DNA from 4 places in the Mesorhizobium sp. M0019 genome. Region 1 is predicted to be linked to each of the others. Evidence: predicted binding sites of a transcription regulator. Region 1 holds the regulator's gene; each other region holds the start of a gene.
The links. The regulator PhoB, encoded in region 1, activates phosphate uptake and scavenging genes when phosphate is short. The targets are predictions, from matches to a motif close to TGTCATNNANCTGTCAT.
Positions count from the first base shown of each region.

Region 2: NKK47_RS22455 (RNA degradosome polyphosphate kinase) is a predicted target of PhoB. The motif match lies at 1,233-1,249, and genes of this name have one in related genera.
Region 3: NKK47_RS29445 (LTA synthase family protein) is a predicted target of PhoB. The motif match lies at 2,389-2,405, and genes of this name have one in related genera.
Region 4: phnF (phosphonate metabolism transcriptional regulator PhnF) is a predicted target of PhoB. The motif match lies at 2,534-2,550, and genes of this name have one in related genera.

Region 1 covers NZ_JAMYVK010000001.1:330,659-335,109, reverse strand. Annotated here, with positions in the region: gene xylF (D-xylose ABC transporter substrate-binding protein) at 1-6, opposite strand, end outside; gene NKK47_RS01665 (ROK family protein) at 293-1,537, shown strand; gene phoB (phosphate regulon transcriptional regulator PhoB) at 1,547-2,236, opposite strand; gene phoU (phosphate signaling complex protein PhoU) at 2,253-2,960, opposite strand; gene pstB (phosphate ABC transporter ATP-binding protein PstB) at 2,993-3,796, opposite strand; gene pstA (phosphate ABC transporter permease PstA) at 3,793-4,451, opposite strand, start outside.
Region 2 covers NZ_JAMYVK010000033.1:19,865-24,315, reverse strand. Annotated here, with positions in the region: gene NKK47_RS22465 (FAD-dependent monooxygenase) at 1-907, opposite strand, end outside; gene NKK47_RS22460 (zinc-finger domain-containing protein) at 927-1,172, opposite strand; gene NKK47_RS22455 (RNA degradosome polyphosphate kinase) at 1,322-3,523, shown strand; gene ppx (exopolyphosphatase) at 3,523-4,451, shown strand, end outside.
Region 3 covers NZ_JAMYVK010000057.1:16,279-20,729, reverse strand. Annotated here, with positions in the region: gene NKK47_RS29460 (acyl carrier protein) at 11-247, opposite strand; gene fabG (3-oxoacyl-[acyl-carrier-protein] reductase) at 435-1,172, opposite strand; gene fabD (ACP S-malonyltransferase) at 1,233-2,198, opposite strand; gene NKK47_RS29445 (LTA synthase family protein) at 2,446-4,371, shown strand; gene NKK47_RS29440 (pilus assembly protein TadG-related protein) at 4,403-4,451, opposite strand, start outside.
Region 4 covers NZ_JAMYVK010000017.1:40,599-45,049, reverse strand. Annotated here, with positions in the region: gene NKK47_RS14615 (ABC transporter permease) at 1-650, shown strand, start outside; gene NKK47_RS14610 (zinc-binding alcohol dehydrogenase family protein) at 721-1,734, shown strand; gene phnF (phosphonate metabolism transcriptional regulator PhnF) at 1,753-2,496, opposite strand; gene phnG (phosphonate C-P lyase system protein PhnG) at 2,632-3,093, shown strand; gene phnH (phosphonate C-P lyase system protein PhnH) at 3,093-3,704, shown strand; gene NKK47_RS14590 (carbon-phosphorus lyase complex subunit) at 3,706-4,451, shown strand, end outside.

The sequences.
Region 1 (4,451 bases):
CTTCATCATATCCTCCCTGCGCCGCGTACGGCGTGACCAATTGGCTCAAAGACCAGCTTAGAAGCTCTAATTTTTTCGAGCCTCGAAAAAATACTGGCCCGATCTCCGGCTGCTGTCAACATCGATTCTGATGGATTTTGATGACTCTGCGGGTTTTTTCGAGCGTCGGAATAAACGATGACAGCGCCACCTGCATCTGACACTATTTGCCTGCGTCCGACACTATTTGTCGGACATTACCGACGGCTTCCGGTTCATGAGCGGCCGCGGCAACCGGGAGGAAAGCAAAACAATGTCGGTCGGAATCCGCCATGACGATTTGCGCCGGCGCAACCGGGCGATGGTGATCTCGGCGGTGCGCCGGGCCGGCCAGCCATCGCGTACTGAGATCGCAGCTACTACCGGCCTCAGTCATTCGACCATATCGGCGATCTCTTCCGACCTGATACGGGAAGGCATCCTCGCCGAGAGCAAGGCAAGTGAGCCCGTTTCGTTGAAACGCGGTCGTCCGCAGGTCGGCCTCGCCCTCAACCCGGAAGCGGCGGCGGTGCTGACCGTGGTGTTGTCGCTGAATTTCCTGTCGGCCGCCATTATCGACTATACGGGACAGGTGGTCGCCGAGGAACAGCGCCGACTGGACACGCTGACCATGCCGCGCGACGAGCTGATCCGTGAATGCATGGCCATCGTCCGGCGCCGGCTGCAGGATCCAGACCTTGACGTCCGCAGTGTCGCCCGCATCGCCCTGGCGATTCAGGGCATTACCGACTCCCCTGCACGCGCCATGCTGTGGTCGCCGATCACGCCGCAGACCGACATCGCCTTTGCCGACATGCTGGAGGACGAATTCGGCATCCCGGCAACGGTGGAGAACGACTGCAACATGATGGCGGTGGCTTTGCGCTGGCGCAATCCGGATCGCTATCGCGACGACTTCATCGCCATCCTGCTTTCGCATGGCATCGGCATGGGGCTGGTGCTGAAGGGCGAACTGTTCACCGGGACGCATTCCTCGGGTGGCGAATTTGGCCACATGATCCATCGTCCGGGCGGCGCGCTCTGCCGTTGCGGGCGGCGCGGCTGCATCGAGGCCTATGCCGGCAACTACGCCATCTGGCGCAACGCCAGGCAGATGAGCGAAGAAAGCGAACCGATCGCCGACGTCAGCGACGCCGACATGCGAGCACTGGCGGCCCGGGCGCGCGAGAAAGATGGGCCGGAACGCGAGGCCTACCGCAAGGCCGGCGAAGCGCTGGGTTTCGGTCTCGGCTCGCTGTTCGCGCTGATCGATCCGGCACCGGTCGCGATGGTCGGCGCCAGTGCCGCCGCCTTCGATCTGATCGAGCCGGCCTTGCGGAAGGCAATCGCCCAGACCGCCGGCGGCCAGCATTCGGGCTCGATCTCCTTCGATACAGAGCCGAACGAATTGCCGCTGATCCGCGAAGGCTGCGCGATGCGGGCGCTAAGCTTCGTCGACCAGGAGATTTTCGCGCCGGGCGCGCAAATGAGGCCCAGCGTCAGAAAGAACGTAGCCTGACCAGGCGGGTCAATCTTCCCTGATCGCATAGCCGGCACCGCGGATGGTGCGGATGACATCCGGCATCCGGCCGTTGTTGACGGCTTTGCGCAGCCGCCCGACATGCACGTCGACGGTGCGTTCGTCGATGTAGATTGTCTCGCCCCAGACATTATCGAGTAACTGGCTGCGCGAGAAGACACGGCCCGGATGCCGCATCATGAACTCGAGCAGCCGGAATTCGGTCGGCCCGAGCCTGATTTCGCTCTTCTTGCGATAGACCCTGTGCGATTCGCGATCGAGCACGATGTCGCCGACCTTCAGCACGCTGGACAGCACTTCCGGCTTGGCGCGCCGCAGCAGCGCCTTGACCCTGGCCATGAATTCCGGTGTCGAAAACGGTTTGACCAGATAGTCGTCGGCGCCGGTCGAAAGCCCGCGCACCCGGTCGCTCTCCTCGCCGCGCGCGGTCAGCATGATGATCGGCAGCCGCTCGGTTTCGGGGCGCACCCGCAACCGACGACAGAGCTCGATGCCGGAAACCGCTGGTATCATCCAGTCGAGCACCAAAAGGTCGGGCACATTCTCCTGCAAACGGATCTCGGCTTCGTCGCCGCGTGTCACCACCTCGACCTGGTAGCCTTCGGATTCGAGATTGTAGCGGAGCAGCACACCCAATGGCTCCTCGTCCTCCACCACCATTATGCGTGGTGCGATCATCGGCTGGGCACCCCCATCATGTCACCGGTGCGGACATTGTCGTTTCGTCCTGCTTCGGACGATTGACCGGCAATTGCTCGCCGGTCAGCACATAATACGCATTTTCGGCGATGTTGGTGACATGGTCGCCGATCCGCTCCAGATTCTTGGCGCAGAACAGCAGGTGCGTGCAAGCGGTGATGTTGCGCGGATCTTCCATCATGTAGGTCAACAGCTCGCGGAACACGGACGTGTATTTGACGTCGATGCGCTCGTCGGCGGCACGCAGCTTGGCCAACGCGGCCGCATCGCCTGCAGCATATTCCTCGATGACACCCTGCACCTGGATGAGAACCAGCTGCGCCATCGCGTCGATGGAATGCGACAGGTCCCGCGGCGTAGCGCTGAGGCCGACCGCACTCACGCGCTTGGCGATATTCTTGGCAAGGTCGCCGATGCGTTCGAGGTCGCCCGCCATGCGGATCGCTCCGACCACATGGCGAAGATCGTGGGCCATCGGCTGGCGTTTGGCGATCAGGGTGATGGCGCGGTCGTCCAGTTCGCGTTGACGCGCATCCATGATGGCGTCGTCGGAAACGACGCGTTGCGCCAGCACGTTGTCGGAATTCAACAGGGCCTTGGTCGCCCCGCCGACCATCGAACCGGCGAGGTCGGCCATGTCGCGGATCAGCTTGCTGATCTGCTCGAGATCCTCGTCGAAAGAAGCGACTGTGTGTTCGCCCATGGTCCTGTCCTCATATGCATGATCGGAACGGCTCAGCCGAAGCGGCCAGTGATGTAGTCCTGCGTGCGCTTCTCGCGGGGCGACGTGAAGATCTTCTCGGTCCGGTCGAACTCGACCAGTTCACCCAGATACATGAAGGCGGTCTGGCGCGACACGCGCGCCGCCTGCTGCATGTTGTGGGTGACGATGACGATCGTATAGTCGGCTTGCAATTCGTCGATCAGTTCCTCGATCTTGGCAGTCGACAGCGGGTCGAGGGCCGAAGCCGGTTCGTCGAGCAGAATGACTTCCGGCTTCACGGCCACGGTGCGGGCGATACAGAGCCGCTGCTGCTGGCCGCCGGACAGGCTCAAGCCGCTGGCGTTGAGCTTGTCCTTGACCTCGCTCCACAGCGCGGCGCGCTTCAACGCCTGTTCGACGCGGCCGTCCATCTCGGACTTGCCGAGGTTCTCGTAGAGCCTGACGCCGAAGGCGATGTTCTCGTAGATCGACATCGGGAACGGCGTCGGCTTCTGGAACACCATGCCGATCTTGGTCCTGAGGAGGTTGAGATCCTGCGACCGGTCGAGAATGTTCTTGCCGTCGAGCAGCACCTGGCCCTCGGCCGTCTGTTTTGGGTAGAGCTCATAGATGCGGTTGAACACACGCAGCAGCGTCGATTTCCCGCACCCCGAAGGGCCGATGAAGGCCGTGACACTGCGCTCAGGCAGTGACAGGCTGATGTCCTTCAGCGCCTTGCTCTGGCCGTAGTAGAAGTTGAGATTCTTGACCTCGATCTTCGTCTTCTCGACGACCGTTTCGGCCATCGTCATGTCTGGGGACAACATCTGTGTCATCTGTCCTCTCTGCGTCCGGTAAGGCTGCGGGCGAGGATGCTCAAGCCCAGAACCGTCAGGGTGATTATGAGTGCGCCGGTCCACGCCAGTTGCTGCCATTCCTCGTAAGGGCTGAGAGCGAACTGGAAGATGGTCACCGGCAGGCTGGCCATCGGCGCGTTGATATTGCTGCTCCAGAACTGGTTGTTGAGCGCGGTGAAGAGCAGCGGCGCCGTCTCGCCGGAAATGCGTGCTATCGCCAGCAATATGCCGGTGACGATGCCGGACAATGCGGCGCGGTAGGCGACCGAACGGATCACCACCCAGCGTGGCGCGCCGATCGCGGCACCGGCTTCACGCAACGCGTTCGGCACCAGGTTGAGCATGTCTTCAGTGGTGCGCACGACCACCGGAATGACCAGGATGGCAAGCGCAACGGCGCCGGCAATGGCCGAGAAATGTCCCATTGGCCGCACCATCAGCTCATAGACAAACAAGCCGATGATGATCGACGGCGCCGACAACAGGATGTCGTTGATGAAGCGGACGACGGTGGTGATGCGCGAAAAGCGTCCATACTCGGCCATGTAGGTTCCCGCCAGCACGCCGATCGGCGTGCCGACGACAACGGCGATGATCGTCATCAGCAGGCTGCCCGCGATGGCATTGAGCAGGC
Region 2 (4,451 bases), on a different contig from region 1:
CGATGCCTTCCGGCGTCGTCCACCGCCGCTGCTCGACGGTGTGGATCGGCCATGCCGTCCATGGCGCGGCCTCGCTCGCCAGACGGACCAGCGCCGGCGCGGTACCGCGCATGGCGCTGGCGAGGATGGCGGGGTCGGCATGCCCCGACCAGCCCTCGGCGATGCGCTCGCCCTTTGTGAAGGCAGCGAGGTTGAAGGCAGTGCCACGGCTGACCGGATAGGCGACCATATGGAAGCCGGAATAGAGGAATGCAGTAACACAATCGGGCGCACCGATCGCCGCAAAGGTTTGTCCAGCGGGGCTGTCGGCGGCCACCGTGGCGCGCCAGGCAAGCTCGCCCGAAAACCGGCTTCTCCGGAAATCGGCTGCGTTGCGGGCAATCGTTTCTCGCACCGACGACCAGACGCCATCGGCGCCGATCAAAAGACAGCCAGCCTCGACCGTGTCGCCATCAGCCGATGCAGTGACGGTAACACCTTTCGATCCGGCTGCGATGTCGGTCACCCGCGCGCCGGCGATCAGATCGATACCGGGCTGCTCCGAAACTCGCTGCATCAGCGCTGACTGCAGATCCGCGCGGTGGGCAACGAGATAGGGCGCTCCCCAGCGCGTTTCGGCCGCCTGGCCAAGCGGTACGCGCGCCAGCTTGCGCAGCGTGGCGGCATCCTTGAGCACGACCGCCTCCGGCCGCACCGCCGTAGCCAGCAGCCGATCGAGTACGCCGAGCTGCCGTAGGATGCGCGTCGCGTTGGGCGAAAGCTGGATACCGGCGCCGGCAGCCTCGAGGTGCTGCGCCTGTTCGAACAGTTTTATCCGATAGCCGCGCTCGGCGAAGGCCAGTGCCGCGGTCAGCCCGGCGACGCCCGCCCCGGCGATGACCACCTGCCGGGACTGCGTTTCCTGCATCAGGCTTGTCGCGAAAGAATCAGGCGGCCTGGTCGAGATAGAGGCAGCCCGGCGGCTGCGTTTCCAACGCCTTCAGCTTCGGCGAATAGCGATAGAGCGTCGAGCAATAGGGGCAGACTTTTTCATTGTCGTCGCCCATGTCGAGAAATACATGCGGGTGGTCGAAAGGCGGATTGGCGCCGGTGCACATGAATTCCTTGACGCCGATGTCGATTGCCGGATAGCCCGCATCGTTCTGGAAATGGGGAATGGAACCGCCTGCCATCGTCGTCTCCTGATCTTGTCGATTGCATCTGGATCATAACCCGTCTCTTTGCAAGATCGATGAAATGAAACTGTCGCAAAAGCCTGTCAGAGGATAAGTTAAGCCGGTTAAGGCTATGGTCGTCGAACGGTGTGGGAAGAGCGGAAACCATGAACGAACTGAAGCCGGTGCAGAACGAATTCATCACCGTCGAGGCGGCGAGCCGCGAAGGCGGCAATCCCGACCGCTTCGTCAACCGCGAGTTTTCCTGGCTGCAATTCAACCGGCGCGTGCTCGAAGAGTCGCTGAACGCCAATCATCCGCTGCTCGAGCGTGTTCGCTTCCTGTCGATATCGGCCGCCAACCTCGACGAGTTCTTCATGGTCCGCGTTGCGGGTCTTGCCGGCCAGGTGCGCGAGGGCATCGTGCTGAAGAGCCCGGACGGACGCACGCCCGAGCAGCAGCTTGAACAATTGCTGCGCGAGGTCGAGCGCCTGCAGGAGGACCAGCAGAAAAGCCTTTCGGCGCTGATGCTGCTGCTCGACAAGGAAGGCATCGAGAGCATCACCCGCGATGCGCTGAGCAAGGACGAGAAGATCTGGCTCGAGGACCATTTCCAGGAGCAGGTATTTCCGGTGCTGACGCCGCTGTCGATCGACCCGGCGCATCCGTTCCCGTTCATTCCCAATCTCGGTTTCTCGATGGCATTGCAATTGCGCCACCGTAAGAACGGCGAGGAAATGAGCGCGCTTTTGCGCCTGCCGGTGGCGCTGAGGCGCTTCATCCGTTTGCCGGATCGCAAGCGCCATGTCCGCTTCATCCCGCTCGAGGAGGCGGTCGGTCTTTATATCGGCAAGCTGTTCCCAGGCTATGAGGTCAAGGGCTCCGGCACGTTCCGCATCATCCGCGATAGCGATATCGAGGTCGAGGAAGAATCAGAGGATCTGGTGCGCCTGTTCGAGACGGCGCTGAAGCGCCGCCGCCGCGGCTCCGTTATCCGGATCGAATTCGACCGGCTGATGCCGCCCGAACTGCGCGACTTCGTCGCTGGCGAGCTTGGCGTTTCGGCAAGCCGCATCAGCGTGCTCACCGGTCCGCTGGCGCTCAGCCAGATCTCGGAGATCGTCGCCGTCGCCCGCGACGATCTGAAGTTCACGCCCTACAATCCGCGCTTCCCCGAGCGCATCCGCGAGCATGGCGGCGATTGTTTTGCGGCGATCCGCGAGAAGGACATCATCGTCCACCACCCCTACGAATCCTTCGACGTCGTGGTGCAGTTCCTGCGCCAGGCAATGGCCGATCCGGAAGTGGTGGCGATCAAGCAGACGCTCTATCGCACCTCCAACGACAGCCCGATCGTGCGCGCTCTGGTCGACGCCGCCGAGGCCGGCAAGTCGGTGACCGCGCTGGTCGAGCTCAAGGCGCGCTTCGACGAGGAGGCCAACATCCGCTGGGCCCGCGACCTCGAGCGCGCCGGCGTCCAGGTCGTCTTCGGCTTCCTCGAACTGAAGACCCATTCGAAAATGTCGCTGGTCGTGCGCCGCGAGGATGGCAGGCTGCGCAATTACGTGCATCTCGGCACCGGCAACTACCACCCGGTCACCGCGCGCATCTACACCGACCTGTCCTTCTTCACCACGGCCCCGACGATCGCGCGAGATGTCGCCCAGCTGTTCAACTTCATCACCGGCTATGCCGAGCCGGCCGAGCAGATGCGGCTGGCCATATCGCCGTTCACGCTGCGCGACCGCATCCTCAAGCACATTTCGGACGAGATCAGTCACGCGCTGGAGGGCAGGCCCGCCCGCATCTGGATGAAGATGAACGCCTTGGTCGACCCGATCATCATCGATGCCCTCTATGATGCCAGCCGCGCCGGCGTCGAGATCGATCTCGTCGTGCGCGGCATCTGCTGCCTGAGACCGCAGGTGCCCGGCCTATCGGAGAACATTAGGGTGAAGTCGATCGTCGGCCGTTTCCTCGAGCACAGCCGCATCTACTGCTTCGGCAACGGCCACGGCCTGCCATCGGACGGGGCGATCGTCTACATCTCCTCGGCCGATTTGATGCCGCGCAATCTCGACCGCCGTGTCGAGACCATGGTGCCGATCACCAATCCAACTGTGCACGAACAGGTGCTCGGCCAGATCATGCTCGGCAACATCATGGACAACCAGCAAAGTTTCGACGTATTGGCTGACGGAACCTCCCGGCGCGTTGTGCTGGAGGAGGGCGAGGAACCGTTCAACGCGCAGGAATATTTCATGACCAATCCGAGCCTGTCCGGACGGGGCGATGCGTTGAAGTCGCATGCGCCCAAGCGCATCGCGCAGTTCAAACGCCGCAAGAAACAGAACGCAGCGACGGGCTGATGATTTCAGCGTCCCAGGGCCGGCTTCAGGACCGCCGACCGCTGTCCATCATCGATATCGGATCGAACTCGATCCGTCTTGTTATCTATGAAGGGCTGGCGCGCTCGCCGACCTTGCTGTTCAACGAAAAGATGCTGGCCGGCCTCGGCCGCGGCATCGTTTCGACCGGAAAACTCGATCCCGAGGCGGTGACGCGCTCGATGGAAGAGTTCCGCCGCTTCCGCGCGCTCTCCGACCAGGCCGGCGCCGAGCGCATGTATGTGCTGGCGACCGCCGCCGCTCGCGAGGCCGTCAACGGCCCCGACTTCATCCACCGCGCCGAGGATGTGCTCAAGACCGAGATCCAGGTGCTGAGCGGCCGCGAGGAAGCCCATTATTCGGCGCTCGGCGTCATTTCCGGTTTCCATCCGGCCAACGGCATCGCCGGCGATCTTGGCGGCGGCAGCCTCGAGCTGATCGATATTGACGGTGAGACGATCGGTGACGGCATCACGCTGCCGTTGGGCGGCCTGCGCCTGCAGGACATGGCGAAGAACTCGCTGACCCAGGCGGCAAGGATCACGCGCGAGCAACTGGCGCGGGCGAAATTGCTGAAGGGCGGGCAGGGCAGGGCGTTCTACACGGTCGGCGGCACCTGGCGAAACCTCGCCCGGCTGCACATGGAAATGACCAACTACCCGCTCGGCGTCATGCACCATTACGAGATCGGCATCGAAAGCGCCGCGAACTTCCTCCGGCAGGTCGCCAAAGCCGAGATCGACAAGGTCAAAGGCATCGAGGGCATCTCCAAGAACCGCCGCTCGCTGCTGCCCTATGGCGCCATCGTGCTGCAGGAGATCATGGCGGCGATGCAGCCGTCGAAGATCATCGTGTCGGCGCTGGGCGTGCGCGAGGGCTTTCTCTATTCGCTGCTCGACAAGGCCGAGCA
Region 3 (4,451 bases), on a different contig from region 1:
GCAAATAGCGTCAGGCGGAGGCCTTGTCGATGTATTTCACCGCATCGCCAACAGTCAGGATGGTCTCGGCGGCGTCGTCCGGGATTTCGACACCGAACTCTTCTTCGAACGCCATGACAAGTTCGACCGTGTCGAGGCTGTCCGCGCCCAGATCATCGATGAAGCTCGCCTGCTCCGTCACCTTGTCGGCATCGACGCCAAGGTGCTCGATGACGATCTTCTTGACGCGCTCTGCGGTGTCACTCATTTGGCCATCCTCGTCTTTTGGTTGTCTGTCTTCGTTAGCGGCCAGAATGCCGCTAATCAAGCTGAAAGATGGTCCTGCCGGAAACGCAGCGGAACAGGACCGGTTTTTGCCCGAACCGCCGGGTTGCGGGCGGCATTACACGAAAAATCCCGTGCATCCAAGACGGAATGAAGCGTTTTCCCAAGTGTTAGATCATAGCCATGCCGCCATTGACATGAATGGTCTGGCCGGTGACGTAGGCTGCCTCGTTGGAAGCTAGGTAGGCGACGGCAGAGGCGACTTCGGCGCCCGTGCCCATGCGCCGGGTCGGGATCGCCGCCATGATCGCCTCTTTCTGCTTGTCGTTGAGCTTGGCGGTCATCGCCGATTCGATGAAGCCCGGGGCGACGCAGTTGACGGTGATATTGCGGGTGGCGATCTCCTGCGCCAGCGATTTGGAAAAGCCGATCATACCGGCTTTGGAGGCGCAGTAGTTGGTCTGGCCGGGATTGCCGGTGACGCCAACCACTGAAGTGATGTTGATGATGCGGCCATGGCGGCGCCGCATCATCGGATGAGTAAGCTCGCGGGTCAGCCGGAACACGGCGGTCAGGTTGACCTCGAGCACGCTATCCCAGTCGGCGTCAGCCATGCGTACGAACAACCCGTCCTTGGTGATGCCGGCATTGTTGACGAGGATGTCGACGCCTTCGAGGTCGGCCTCCGCCTTCTGGCCGAGCGCCTTGACGTCGTCGCGGTTGGAAAGATTGGCCGGGAAAAGCTTGACCCGGTCGCCCAGTTCAGCGGCCAGCGCCTCCAGTTTCTCGATACGTGTGCCATGCAGGCCGACGATGGCGCCCTGGCCGTGCAGCACGCGGGCGATCGCCTCGCCGATACCTCCCGATGCGCCGGTGACGAGCGCCTTTCGGCCGGTCAATTCGAACATTCTTGCCTCCTGATCTGAGCGAACACCCTTCGCATGGAGCGGGGTCAAATCGCCAGTTGATTATGCAAGCGCCGCCAGCGCCGCCTCGACATCCGCCGCGGATCCGATGGCAGTGGTGGCAATATCGCGGTTGATGCGGCGGGCCAGCCCCGACAGCACCTTGCCGGCGCCCACTTCGTAAAGCGTCGCAACGCCGTTGCTGCCGAACCACTCCACCGTTTCGCGCCAGCGCACGCGCCCGATCACCTGTTCGACGAGTCGGCGGGCGATCTCGTCGGGATCGCTCGTCGGGGTCACCGTAACATTGGAGACCAGCGGCACGACCGGCGCACTCTTCGTCACGGCGGCCAGCGCCTCCCGCATGATCTCGGCCGCAGGCTTCATCAATGCCGAATGGAAGGGCGCCGAGACCTGCAGCATCAGTGCCCGCTTGGCGCCCTTCTCCGTGCATAGCCTCGCCGCCAGTTCGACCGCTGGCCTGGCGCCGGAGATCACCAGCTGGCCGCCGCCATTGTCATTGGCGATCTGGCAAACCAAGGCTTGTGCGGGATCTTTGGCGGCGCCCTGGGCGGCCTCTGCGCAAGCGGCTTCGACGTCGGCCTGTTCCAGCCCGATGATCGCCGCCATGGCGCCCTCGCCGGCCGGCACAGCCGCCTGCATGGCATTGCCGCGGATGCGCAACAGCCGGGCGGCGTCGGCGACCGAAACGAAACCTGCAGCCGCAAGTGCCGAATATTCGCCGAGCGAGTGGCCGGCGACATAGGTGACCTTGCCGTTCAGGGAGAAGCCGCGCGCCTCCAGCGCCCGGATTGCGGCAAGCGACACCGCCATCAGCGCCGGCTGGGCATTGGCGGTCAGCGTCAGCGTCTCTTCCGGGCCTTCCCAGATCAGCTTCGATAGGTTTTCGCCGAGCGCGTCGTCAACTTCCTCGAAGATCCGCCGCGATTCCACAAAGGTATCGGCGAGGTCCTTGCCCATGCCGACAGCCTGGCTGCCCTGCCCTGGAAAGGTGAATGCGATGGCCATCGGCGGCTCCCAGCTGCTGGTTCACGTTGCCTGTGACGCAAGGCGTGCGGCCAAGTCAAGTCCAACCTTGATCGCGTAATATCGGCCGAGTGCCTGTTTCGGCAGGCTTTTTGGCGATCACTCATGATGAAAACCGCTCACGATTTGTTTGCTGGCTCTTCTTATTTCCGCCGCAGGCGCTAAGCTTTGCGTGACAGTTCGATGACAATCGAGTGACGCTTTTGTTGCGGGGCGGGGAACTATTGAAGTGGCAAAGACCAAGCAGAGCGCAGCCGAGGCGGCGCCCCAGTTTCTTGAAGGCGATCCGTCGACCGGCTATCTGCCGGCGCGCAAATGGCCTGTCATCCGCTATGGCCTTATCAGCTTGCTGGCTGCGGCCATCCTTGTGTTTGCCATCGAACTGATCGTGCGCGGCAACTTTGCCGGCACCATTGATTTCTTTCTGCAGCCTTTCAAACCCGGCTGGACCACGATCATCATTTTTGCGCTGATCCTCATCGGCCTCGACGCCGTGCTCGGCCGCAGTCATCAGAGCCTGATGATCGTCGCGCCGCTGACATTGTCGCTGGCGTTCGTCGGCCACCAGAAGTCGCTGTACCTCGGCGATCCGCTCTATCCGACCGATTTCCTCTATTCCCGGCAGATCGTGGCACTGATGCCGCTTCTGGTACGCGATCGCCCGGGAACCGCCATTGCCCTGGCGATCGGCATCGTCGGCGGGCTGTCGCTGCTCGTCTATGGCTGGCGGCTATGGCGCCGCCGCGTTCCGGCACTCAGCCACAAGGGCCGCCTTGCCCGGCTGACGCTGACGGTGCCGCTGATCGCCTTCTTCGTCTCCATCATGGACTATGCCACTTTCTCGTGGACACGCGACCGGCTGCAGATCATCCCGATCATGTGGGACCAGAAGGAAAACTATGCCTCGAACGGTTTTGCGCTCGCCTTCGCGCTGAACGTCCCGATGGCGCATGTCTCGGCGCCGCCCGGCTATTCCGGCAAGGCGATCGAAGCGATCGGCAAACCGCAGGTGACGGCTTCGGTACCCGCCGAGAAGCCCGACATCATCGTCGTCATGAGCGAATCCTTCTGGGATCCGACCAAGCTACCCGGCGTCACCATCACGCCCGACCCTATCCCCAATGTGCGGGCACTGCGCACGGGTTACATGTTCTCGCCCGAGTTCGGCGGCATGACGGCCAACATCGAGTTCGAGGCCCTGACCGGCTTTTCCAACGCCTTCCTGCCGGCGGGCAGCATTCCCTACCAGCAATATGTGCGGACACCGACTCCCTCGCTGGCGACCTTCCTGAAAAGTCAAGGCTACCGGGCGCGCGCTATCCATCCCGGCACTAACTGGTTCTGGAACCGGGGGGCCGTCTATGCCGATTTCGGCTTCAACGACTTCAAGTCCGAGGAGACGTTGCCGCCCATGCAGAAGCGCGGACCGCTCGCGTCGGACGCCGCGATGACCGACGAGATCATCCACGAAGCCGATACCAGCGCCGAGCCGGTCTTCTTTTTCGCCGTCAGCTTGCAGAACCACGGGCCGTATGAGCCGTATCGCTATAACAATCCGACCCACAAGGTGCAGGCGCCGATCAGCCAATGGGCGCGTGAATCGCTGTTGAGCTATGCCGAAGGCTCTTCCGACGCGGACCGCGGCCTCGAGCGGCTGATCGAATGGGCGAAGAAACGCGAGCGGCCGACCGTCATCGCGTTCTTCGGCGACCATCTGCCGCCACTTGGGCCGGTCTACGTCGAGACCGGCTTCCTGAAGGACAATGTTGCGCCGCGCAAGGAGGCGGCCGACCAGATGCTGCTGCACCACCAGACGCCGCTGATCGTCTGGTCGAATCGCAGCGGCCCGGCCGAGGATCTGGGCGCCGTCAGCCCGTCCTTCCTGCCCTACCATATCCTGAAGACAGCCGGCATCAGCCATCCCTATTACACCGGCTTCCTCGGACAGTTGCGAGAGCGCTACCGCGTTATCGACCGCAATTTGCTTTTGGCACCGGGGGGCGACGCCACCCCCGATTGGTCGCGTCAGAAAGAGATCGATCCGGCAATCCGCGACTTCCGTCTGCTGCAATACGACATGATGTTCGGCAAGCGCCATGCGGCGCCCGATTTCTTCCCCGAAACCACAGGCAAAGTGGCTGCACACACGAGTTGAGCAGCGGCGGCGGGAGAGCGGCCGACGTCGTTCAGTTCGTCAAGTGCAGCTGCGAAATCGAGCTTCCGATTTTCAGGAAG
Region 4 (4,451 bases), on a different contig from region 1:
TGCTGGTCGGCGTCGCCATCGGCATGTTCCATGGGTTCGGCATCGTCAAGATGGGCCTGCCGCCCTTCATCATCACCCTGGCAACGCTGACCTCGCTGCGCGGCATCGGTCTGTTGATGACCAATGGCAACTCGATCTCGATCAACAACGACGCCTTCCAGACGTTCTCGCGCAGTTCCTTCGCCGGCGTCCCCAATCTGTTCTGGATGGTGATCCTGGTCGGCATCCCAGCCTACATCTTCCTGCACCACAGCCGCTGGGGCCGCTATCTGTTCTCGGTCGGCTCCAACGCCGAGGCGTCGCGCCTGTCAGGCGTCAACGTCCAGCGCACCATCTACATGGCCTACACGCTGTCGGGCCTGTGTGCGGCCTTCGTCGGCGTGCTGCTTGCCTCGCGCATCGGCATCGGCAATCCGACGCAGGCCGAGGGCTGGGAATTGCAGGCGATCGCCTCCTCGGTGATCGGCGGCACCTCGCTGTTCGGCGCTGTCGGCTCAGTGCACGGGCCGCTGCTCGGCGCCTTCATCCTTGCCACCATCAACAACGGCGCCAATCTGCTCAACGTCAACGCCTTCTGGCAGCGCATCATCACCGGCGTGCTGATCATCGTCATCGTCTATTTCGACGGGCTGCGCCGCCGCGGCAAATAGACCGCCTCCCAACAACCGCCGGCCTCGCGACAGCAGGACCGGCGGTGCCATGAACCGACTGGATTGAAGCATGAAAGCCGTCGTCTGCCGCTCGCCCGGCGAACTTGTCCTCGAAGACCGCCCGGAGCCCGGCGCGCCCCCCGCCGGCTGGGCGCTGGTCGCCGTCAGCCATGTCGGCATCTGCGGCACCGACTATCACATCTTCGAAGGCAAGCACCCGTTCCTCGCCTATCCCCGCATCATGGGCCACGAGGTTTCCGGCACCGTGATCGAGGTTGGCGAGGACGTCGATCTCGCCGTCGGCGAAGCGGTGGTCGTCAATCCCTATCTCGCCTGCGGCAAATGCATCGCCTGCCGGCAAGGCAAGCCGAATTGCTGCGTCAGGATCGAGGTGCTCGGCGTCCACCGCGACGGCGCCATGTGCGAGCAGATCCTGGTGCCGGCGCAAAATCTTTATCCGGCAAACGGCCTGTCGCTGGCCGATGCCGCCGCCGTCGAATTCCTGGCGATCGGCGCCCATGCCGTGCGGCGCTCGCTCGCTGATCCAGGTGCGCGCACACTGGTCATCGGTGCAGGCCCGATCGGGCTCGGCACGGCGCTGTTCGCCCGCATCGCCGGGCTAGACGTGACGCTGCTCGACATGAGTGCGGAGAGGCTGGGTTTCGCCGAAAGCGAACTCGGCTTCGCGACCCTCGACGGCTCGCGGGGCGCTGCCGACCTGGTGCGGGAAGCAACCGGCGGCGACGGCTTCGACGTGGTTTTCGATGCCACCGGCAACACCCGGTCGGTGCAGTCGGCCTTCGCCCATGTCGCGCACGGCGGGGCGCTGGTCCTGGTCAGCGTCGTCAAGGACGACATCGCCTTTTCCGATCCCGAATTCCACAAGCGCGAGATGATGGTGATCGGCAGCCGCAACGCCCTGCGTGCCGATTTCGACCATGTCGCCGCCTCGATCCGCAACGGCGCGCTGCCGCTGGCAAAGCTGGTCACCCACCGCACCACGCTTGGCGAGACGCCGCACGACCTCGCCCGCTGGGCGCATGAGAAGTCCGGCCTGATCAAGGCCGTCATTCAAGTCGGATGATGCCAGGGCTGCCGCATCTCAGAGCGCCGACAATTTGAGCTCGATCCGCTCGGCCGGGAAGCGCGACTCCGAAAACTGTATCGGCTGACCGTCGGGCGTGACGTTGACGGCGACCGTCACCAGCACGATGGCGCCGGGCTGCAGCTCGAGGTCCGCAAGGTCGGCGGCATCGGCATGGCGCGCCGACAGCACGGTAGATTGCCTGAGATAGTCGTCGATGCCGAAACGTGCCAGCGATGCGGTGATCGAACCGGTTTCCGCCATGGCGGCATCGATGCCGGCAAAGCGCCTGGCATCGAACCAGCCGGCCGCGCGGGACACCGGCATTCCATCGGCTTCGCCGCGCGTTTCCAGGCGTATCACATCGGCCCCCGTCGCAAGGCCTAAGCCCTCTGCGACACGACGGTTGGCCGGCTCGATCGATGACGCGAGCAAGGTGATATGCCGCTCGGACGCCTGTCCTTGCAATCCCTCGGAAAAGCGGGTGCGGGCGCCGATCGGATAAGACAGCCGCTTGCGCGACAGCACGAAGGTGCCGCGCCCCTGCTCCGCCCTGAGCACACCCTCCTGCACCAGCGCTGCGATAGCGCTGCGCACCGTGTGGCGGTTGACGCCATGGCGTCCGGCCAACGCGATCTCCGGCGGCAGCGCCGCATTTTCGGGAAAATCGCCGACGGCAATCGAATGCAGGATCTGATCGGCGATCTGCCGCCACAGCGCGACACCGCTGCGCCGCTCGATGCTGTTGGCTTGTCCGATCATCTCCCGCCCCAATTCCTTGCGCCGATCTTTTGGCCCGTGTCATGCACCCGTCATAGACACGCATTAGATAATAGGTATAATTTGTATAATTGTCTATATCAATAGACAAATTTTCGATGCAAGGGAATGTTAACCATGCGAGGACAGGAAGCGCGCGATCAGGCTGAGCGCAAGGCCGTGATGGCAACGCTGGCGCAATCGACCGGCGACGATATCGTCCGCCTCTGGGACGAAGCCGGCCTGCCTTGCGAAGCGGAACTTCTGCGTGGCCCCGAAACCGGCCTGGTTACGGTACGCGGCCGCATCGGCGGCGGCGGCGCGCCCTTCAATGTCGGCGAGGCGACGGTCACCCGTGCCACGGTGCGGCTTGCGTCCGGCCATGTCGGCCACTGCTACGCGCTCGGCCGCGACAAGCAGAAGGCAAGGCTGGCGGCAATCGCCGATGCGCTGTGGCAGGACCCGGCCCACCGCAATGAGGTCGAGACCAGGATCGTTGCGCCCTTGCAGGCGGCACTGGCCAAGGCGCGTGAACAGCTCCGCGCCGAGACGGCGGCGACCAAGGTCGATTTCTTCACCATGGTGCGCGGAGAAGACTGATGGATATCGCCACTCAATCCATTGAAGGCGGCTTCGCCGATCCGGTATTCAATGCCCAGACCGTATTCCGTGCCGTGATGGACGCGATGGCGCGGCCGGGCAGCGTCCAGCCCTTGCCGGCCCTTGCCCACCCCCCGGTGCCGCTGTCGGCCACCGCCGGCGCCGTTGCGCTGACGCTGTGCGACAACGACACGCCGCTCTGGCTCGACCCGGCTTTGCAGGGGTCGGCGGCAGTGAAATCCTGGCTTGGCTTCCATACCGGCGCGCCGCTGGCCAACACCCCGGCCGACGCGCATTTCGCGCTGATCGCCACGCCGGCCGAGATGATGGCGCTCGACGGGTTTTCGCAAGGCACCCAGGATTATCCCGATCGCTCCACGACGCTGATCCTCGAGGTCGGCGATCTCGTCTCCGGCGCTGCGCTGCTGCTCGAAGGCCCGGGCATCGAGAAGACGGCGACGATCGCGCCGGCGCAAATGCCGCGCCATTTCGTCGAGCAATGGAAGCAGAACAACCAGCGTTTTCCGCGTGGCGTCGATATCATCCTCGCCACGTTCGACGCAATTGCCTGCCTGCCGCGCACGACGCGCATCAAGATCATGGAGGCGTAGCATGTATGTGGCGGTAAAGGGTGGCGAGACGGCCATTCGAAATGCTCACAAATTGCTCGCCGACCGCCGGCGCGGCGACCGTTCGGTGCCGGCACTTCGTCTAGACCAGATCGTCGAGCAGCTGGCGCTCGGCGTCGACCGGGTGATGAGCGAAGGTTCGCTCTACGACAGGGAACTGGCGGCATTGGCGATCGTCCAGGCGCGCGGCGACATGATCGAGGCGATCTTCCTGGTTCGCGCCTATCGCACCACGCTGCCGCGTTTCGGCTACACCAGGGCGATCGACACCGGCACGATGCTGGTCGAGCGGCGGGTGTCGGCGACCTACAAGGACCTGCCCGGCGGGCAGCTGCTCGGCCCGACTTTCGACTACACCCACCGGCTGCTCGATCCCGAGCTTGCCGCCGGCGGCGAAGTCGCCGAGCCGGAACAGCGTGCCGGCGAGGCGGAAGCGATGCCGCGCGTCTCGGCCATCCTCGCCCGCGAAGGCCTGATCGAGCCTGATGGCGACATGCCTGGGGATCGTGTCCCCGGCGACATCACCCGCGAGCCGCTGGAATTCCCGATGGCGCGCGACATCCGCCTGCAGGCGCTGTCACGCGGCGACGAGGGGTTTCTGCTGGCGCTCGGCTATTCCACCCAACGCGGCTATGCGCGCAACCATCCCTTCGTCGGCGAAGTTCGCATCGGCGAGGTCGAACTGGAACTGGACGTGCCGGAACTGCCCTTTGCCGTGCCGCTCGGCAG